DNA from 2 places in the Aeromicrobium sp. S22 genome. Region 1 is predicted to be linked to the other one. Evidence: riboswitches for the same ligand, from Rfam matches in the RefSeq annotation. Region 1 holds a riboswitch; the other holds the start of a gene.
What was found. A riboswitch is a leader RNA that binds a small molecule or an ion and turns the genes downstream of it on or off. The one in region 1 is predicted to bind cobalamin.
Positions count from the first base shown of each region.

Region 2: linked by a shared signal. The riboswitch ahead of GEV27_RS02095 (prenyltransferase/squalene oxidase repeat-containing protein) and the one ahead of GEV27_RS10220 (ribonucleoside-diphosphate reductase subunit alpha) in region 1 are both predicted to bind cobalamin.

Region 1 covers NZ_WJWV01000002.1:317,297-320,696, forward strand. The annotation lists gene GEV27_RS10220 (ribonucleoside-diphosphate reductase subunit alpha) at 1-2,273, opposite strand, end outside; cobalamin riboswitch at 2,395-2,625, opposite strand; gene GEV27_RS10225 (hypothetical protein) at 2,649-2,939, opposite strand; gene GEV27_RS10230 (hypothetical protein) at 2,936-3,388, opposite strand.
Region 2 covers NZ_WJWV01000001.1:425,034-428,433, forward strand. The annotation lists gene GEV27_RS18195 (prenyltransferase/squalene oxidase repeat-containing protein) at 1-584, shown strand, start outside; gene GEV27_RS02090 (hypothetical protein) at 589-1,200, shown strand; cobalamin riboswitch at 1,257-1,392, shown strand; gene GEV27_RS02095 (prenyltransferase/squalene oxidase repeat-containing protein) at 1,457-3,013, shown strand; gene GEV27_RS02100 (hypothetical protein) at 3,010-3,400, shown strand, end outside.

The DNA of each region.
Region 1 (3,400 bases):
GTCGTCTTGACGCCCATGCGCCACGCCGCGGCGTAGAGCTCGACCATCTCGCCGACGTCACGGCTCTGCAGGTAGATGTTGCGGCTGATGGCCTGGTCGATCCACTTCTGCGCGCGGGCGGCGACGTTGACGAACGCGTACGGCGAGAGCTGGAAGCTCGTGCGGTAGATCTCCTGCAGCTCGGCCGGCACCCCGTCGACCTTCGACAGGTCGCCCTGGTGCCGCAGCAGGTCCTCACGGACGCTCTCCCACAGGCCTAGCGCCCGCAGGTCGTCGACCAGGTTCCGGTTGACCTCCAAGAACTTGCCCGAGCTGGTGGCCCGGCTGAAGATCTGGCTGAACTGTGGGTCGAGGCCGGGCGTCGTCCCGGCGACGAGCCCGATGGACGCGGTTGGCGCGATCGCCATGAGAGTGGAGTTGCGGATGCCCGCCTGGACCTTGCCACGCAGAGCGTCCCAGTCGAGGCGCGTCGTGCGGTCGACGTCGACGGGCACGCCGCGGTCGGCCTCCAACAGGTCGAGGGAGTCGATCGGCACCATGCCCTGGCTCCAGCGTGATCCCTCGAAGTTCGGGTAGGCGCCGCGCTCGCGGGCCAGGTCGGCCGACGCGTCGATCGCGTGCCAGCTGATGAACTCCATCACCTGGTCGATCAGCTCGTACGACTGCTCGGACTCGTAGGAGTAGCCGAAGCGCTCGACGACGTCCGTGAAGCCCATGACGCCGAGGCCGAGGGCGCGGTTGAGCTCGTTGGAGTGCTCCGACTCGGGCACCGACGAGATCGTGATGTCGATGAGGTTGTCGAGCTGACGGACGGCCAAGCGGGTCGACTCTGCCAGCCGCTTCCAGTCGACGCGGGCCTGCTGGCGGCGCCCGGTGACGTGACGGGACAGGTTGATCGAGGCGAGGTTGCAGACGGCGACGTTGTCGCGGTCCTGCGGCAGCGTGATCTCGGTGCACAGGTTGGACAGGTGGATCGTGCCGGTGTTGTGGTTCAGCGCCCGCGTGTTGATGGTGTCCTTCCACGTCAGCCACGGGTGCGAGCTGGCCTGCAGCGAGACCAGGATCGCGCGGAACTGCTCACGGGCGCGCATCTTCTTGTGCCGCAGCTGTCCCGCGTCGGCCATCGCGGCGTACTCGGCGTAGCGGGCCGAGAAGGCCGCGCCGTACAGCTCGACGAGGTCGGGAGCGTCGAGCGGGTCGAACAGGTACCAGTCCTGGTCGTCCTGCACGCGCTTCATGAAGTCGTCGCTGATCCACACCGCGGTGTTGGCGGTGCGGGTGCGTCGGTACGGGTCGCCGGAGTTGGCGCGCAGGTCGAGGAACTGGGCGAAGTCGAGGTGCCAGTTCTCCATGTAGAAGCACAACGCGCCGAACTTCTTGCCCCCGCGGCTGATGGCGCGCAGCGTCGAGTCGATCGTGTGCATGAACGGGATGGGCCCGGTCGAGGCGGTGTTGTTGCTGCGGATGGGCGATCCCTCGGCCCGCAGCTTGCTGACCGACATGCCGATGCCACCGGTGCCCTTGGTCAGCCACATGACGTCGCGGACGCTCTTGGCGATGTGCTCGATGTCGTCCTCCATCTGCATCACGAAGCAGTTGGAGAGCTGGCTGTACGCCGTCCCGGCGTTGACCAGCGTCGAGCCGGCCGCCAGGTACTCGAGGCGCGACATCTTGTCGTAGAACCCGACGGCAGCAGAGGTCGGATCGTCCTCGTTGAGCGACAGGCCCATCGCGACCCGCATCCAGAAGAACTGCGGCACCTCCAGCGGCGTCCCGTCGGGCTCGCAGATCATGTAGCGGGTACGCATGGTCTGCGCGCCGATGTAGCGGACGAGGTCGTCGCGGTCGGGGTCGAGGGCGGCGCCCAGCACCTCGAGGTCGAACAGCTCCGCCAGACGTGGGTCGAGCAGCTGCAGCTCGACGCCCCTCAGGACTGAGGCGACGAACGCCGGGCCGTGGAAGGCGTAGACCTCGTCGCGGGTGACGCCCTCGCCGAAGACCTTCTTGTAGAGGGTCTTGACCAGCAGGCGTGAGGCGATCGTGTCGAAGGCCGGGTCGTCCTTGACGTTCTGCAGGGCGACCTGCACGACGGCTTCGTCGAGCTCTTCGCTGGTGATGCCGTCGAACAGCGTGATCTCGAGCTCGGACTGCAGCTGCGTGACGCGGGCGACCTGGTCGTCGAGCCCGGCGCTCGCCTCCTCGATGGACCTGGCGATCTCGTAGCCGTCGTACGGTGCGCGCGTTCCGTCGCGCTTGATGACAGTGATGGTCATGCGGTTCACCCCTCGTGAACTGGTGCGTGGACGCAATCCGAGCTCAGGGGTGACGGAGACGGGACGACACAGCGACCCAGATCCCCTGACCTTCCCACGAGGTCGCGGACCCACACCGTCGTCTGGACGGTGCGGCACTGGCAGGTCTTCGGACTCATGGGCCAGGAGGTGCCGGAGCACCGCCGCCTACTGTTCGTCGCTTCCCAGGCCACAGAGTTGTCTGGAGGGCCAAGTGCTTGATGACGAAGGTCGTTCCCACTTACCGCTGCGGGGCAGTCCCGGATTCACACCGGGTTCCCTGTTGCCACGACTCCCCTGGCTGAGGAGCCGAACCAGCTGCGTCGACCACTCTATCTGGAAACAACAGTCTTGTAACTACCCAGATGTGGTGTTCTCCGACGGGACCGCCTGTGCCTCTCGCCACACCTGGCGCATCGTGAGGGGACCACTCAGCAACGGGATCAGCGCGAGAACGCGCGTCCTGGTGCCGAGGCCACGTCCGAGCAGGGCGGTGACGGCCACTGCGAGGTACAGGGCGCCGTGGATCGGCCCGAGCGCGCTCGTGACCGCCCGGTCGTGCACCGTCACCGCGTTCCCGAGCAGGACCACGACACTGATCAGCTCGAGGACCGACAGGAGGCTCAGCGTCCGCAGCAGCGGTCTCACACCTGCACCGATCCGGGTCGCACGATCATGAGCACGACCACCGCGACCCACAGCAGGTTGAAGACGCCGGCCATCATGCTGAGCCGCCGCAGCTGGGAGCCGTCATCAGGACGATCGAGGGCGGAGGACTGTGCCGGGACGACCTGCAGCGCGAGCAGGCCTCCCGCGACAGCAGTCAGCACCATCGCCACCACGACCCACACCTCGGTCGTCCGGCCCTGAACCATGGCCAGGACAAGTCCGACGACCGGCACGATGAGCGCCATCGCGGCGTAGCTGCGGGTGATGCGGTGCAGCACGCGCGCCGTGCCCGCGTCCCTGATCGCGGGGCGACCCGCCGGAGCATCGGTCGTGGGCGCATACCGCAGGAAGAGACTGGCCGCGACGGCCACCGGGCCGACGAAGAGGATGCCCGCCACCACGTGCACGGACAGCAAGAACGATTCCATGACCTTCAGCCT
Region 2 (3,400 bases), on a different contig from region 1:
AGTCGACCAGCGTCCTCAACCAGGGCTGGGCGGTCCGCGCGTTGACGACGGCCGGGAGCGGCGACGCCGACGCTGCGGTCGACTTCCTGCTCAAGCAGCAGTGCGATGACGGCTCATTCCGTGCAGACATGGCGGCCGAGCCGTGCACGAGTGGGCCGGGGAGCGTCGACGGGACGGCGTTCGCGATCCAGTCGCTGAAGGTCGCGGCCGAACAGGGCAGCGCGGGTCTCGAGGACGAGATCGACGAGGCCGCCGACTGGCTCGTCCGCACCCAGGCCGACGACGGATCGTTGTCCGACGAGGGCGGTCCGAACACCAACAGCACGGGGCAGGGTGCGGCGGCACTCCAGGTGAGCGGTCACCAGGGCCCTGCGGCCCGCGCAGCGTCGTGGGTGGCGGGTCGGCAGGTCGAGGGCGGGCCGGAGAAGGGCGCCATCGCACTCAGCGATGCGGATCTCGCCCTCGCCACCGGCAAGCGCATCGCCCAGGCCGATCGCGACCGCTACGTGCGTGCGAGCGTCCAGGCCGTCCTGGGGCTCGCCGCGCTGCCGTCGGACCCCGATGACGCATCGGGGTCACGGTGACCCGGTGATCTCGCGTCCCGGCCGCGCGATCGTCGCAGTCCTCCTCGGGGTGCCGGCAGCAGTCGCCGTCCAGCCCGGCTGGGCCGCGACCGCCGCGACCGGCGCGTGCACCGCGGGCTCGGGGGTGACGGTGGTCGTCGGATCCACCGTGTCGTGCGATCCGGACGGTGGAGCGACGGCGGCGGACAGCTTCAGGGACGTGGGCCACGTGCTCACACCCGTCCAGCGCCAGCCCGGCTTCGTGTGCCAGGTCGACGGCGTGCCGGCCGGTGCGGGGTGTGTCAGCACTCCGCCTGGCGACGCCTACTGGGGCCTGTTCTGGTCCGACGGGGCGAGCGGCGAGTGGTCGTACGCGAGCCAGGGCGTCGGCTCCCTCAAGGTGCCTGACGGCGGATGGGTCGCGTTCGAGCTGCAGGACTCCGATCGAAGGACCCCTCCCCACGTCGCGCCGACCAACGCGACGGGGCAAGGGGCCGGGTCGGCTCCCGCCGAGACGGGTCCAGCTGCCGCCGAGGACGAGGACGGATCCGCCTCGCTCGGCTGGGTCGCAGGTGGGCTCGGGCTGCTGCTGGTCGGCGCGATGGGGCTGGTGCTCCGGCGCCGCCGGGTCACGTGACAACCAGGATGAGAGCGGGCCCGGAGCGCCGATAGGTGCTGGCGCTGGCGGGTGTTAGATTCCTCCTGCCACTTGGCACAACTCAATACGCCCGCATGTCAGGGGAAGCCGGTCCAAGTCCGGCGCTGACCCGCAACCGTAGGCCACCTCGTGTGGCGAGCCGGAGCACCTGCTTGAGGGCATGACCGATCCACGCTGTCGAGGAACACACGTGACGGGCCTTCGAGTCCTTCCGTGTTGCAGCCGGAAGGAAATCATGAAGATCACGACCCTGCGCCGTCTTGCGGCGGCCGCCATCGCCCCGACGCTCGCCGTCGGAACAGTCGTGGCGGCTCCGTCCGCCCAGGCTGCGCCCAACTCGTACGCCTACTCCGCCGCACGCTGGCTCGCCGACCAGCTCACCGACGGAGTCGTCCACAACGCCCAGTGGGACTTCGACGACTACGGCCTGACCCTCGACGTCGCCCTCGCCCTGGAGGCTCTCGACACCCGGCCCGGCACGACGGCGACGATCCTCGACGCGTTCGCGCAGGACCCGACTCGATACACGCAGTACGAGGACAGCAAGTACGCGGGGGCGACCGGCAAGCTGGCCGTCACGGTCCAGCTCGCGGGCCGCGATGCCACTGCGTTCGGAGGGCACAACCTCATTGCCGAGGCCGAGCAGCGCGTCGTGACGACCGGCGCGTCGGCCGGGCGGGCCAAGGACTTGGGCGACGACTACTCCAACACGATCACACAGGCATGGGTGGTTCGTGCGCTGTCGACTGCGGACAGTGACCTGGCGGACGACACCGTGGGCTACCTGCTCAAGCAGCAGTGCGACGACGGCTCGTTCCGTACGGACATGAAGGACGAGGCGTGCGCGACTGGGGCGGGCACGATCGACGCGACAGCCCTGGCGCTGCAGGCGCTCGACGAGGCGCAGGATGCCGGAGAGCCCGGCCTCCAGGACGACATCGATGAGGGTGTCGACTGGCTGCTCGACCAGCAGCGTCCGGACGGGTCGTTCCTGAACGACGGCGCGGCCAACACCAACAGCACGGGACTTGCGGCAGCGACGCTCAAGACCTTGGGCGAGCCGGGCGCTGCGGGCAGCGCTGCGTCCTGGATCGTCTCGCGCCAGGTGACCGACGCGGTCGGCGAGGACACCCTCCTCGCGAATGAGCTCGGTGCGATCGCATTCGACGACGCCGCCCTCGCGGCCGGGAAGACGGCCGGCATCACCGTGGAGTCGCGGGACCAGTGGATCCGCGCCACCGCTCAGGCCGCGGTGGGGGTCGACGCCCAGCTCGCAGCGACCAAGCTGACGGTCTCCGCGCCGACCGGATTCGTCAGCGGGGGCAAGAAGATCGCGGTGACGGTCAAGGGTCTCGCTGCGGGCGAGAAGGTCACGGTCACGATTCCCGGCGCACGGGTGACCGGCACGGCCGGCGACGCCGGTTCGGCCACGGTGCAGGTCCCGACGCCCACGAGCACGGGCAAGCGGACGATCGCCGTGACCGGCGCCCGGGCGTCGCGGTCGGGCGCGGGCACCGTCCAGGTCCTCGGTGCCAAGAAGCTGCCGGTGTCGGTGAGGTCCGCCTCCGTGAAGAAGGGCAAGGGCCAGAGGGTCACGGTCTCGGGTCTCGCAGCCGCCGAGCCGGTCACGATCCGGTACCGCGGCAAGGACGTCAAGAAGGGCAAGGCCTCCTCCAAGGGCACCTTCAGCCACACGTTCACGGTGGGCTCGTCCGCGGGCAAGAAGGCGATCAAGGTCACGGGCGCCTTCTCGAACCGCACAGGGTCCAGGACCTTCAAGGTCACGAGATGAGGCGCGGTCTCGCCACGCTGCTCGTCGCCGTGCTGACGGGAGCCACCGGCGGGCTGGTCGTCGCGACCGGCCCCGCCGCGGCGGCAGCCTGCCCGCAGGGTGCCGGGGTGACCGTCGTCGTCGGTTCCAGCGTCTCGTGCGATGCGAACGGCGGAGGCACTGCCGCGAGCAACTTCGGCGATGCGGGGCACGCGTTGACGTATGTCCAGCGCCAGCCGGGAGCAGTGTGCAAGGTCGACGGTGCGCCGTCGGACGCGGGCTGCGTGAACATGCCGCCCGCCACTGCGTACTGGGGTCTGTTCTGGTCCGACGGCACGTCGGGCAGCTGGACCTACGCCAGCCAGGGGGTCGGCTCGCTGTCCGTCCCGGCCGGGGGATGGGTCGCCT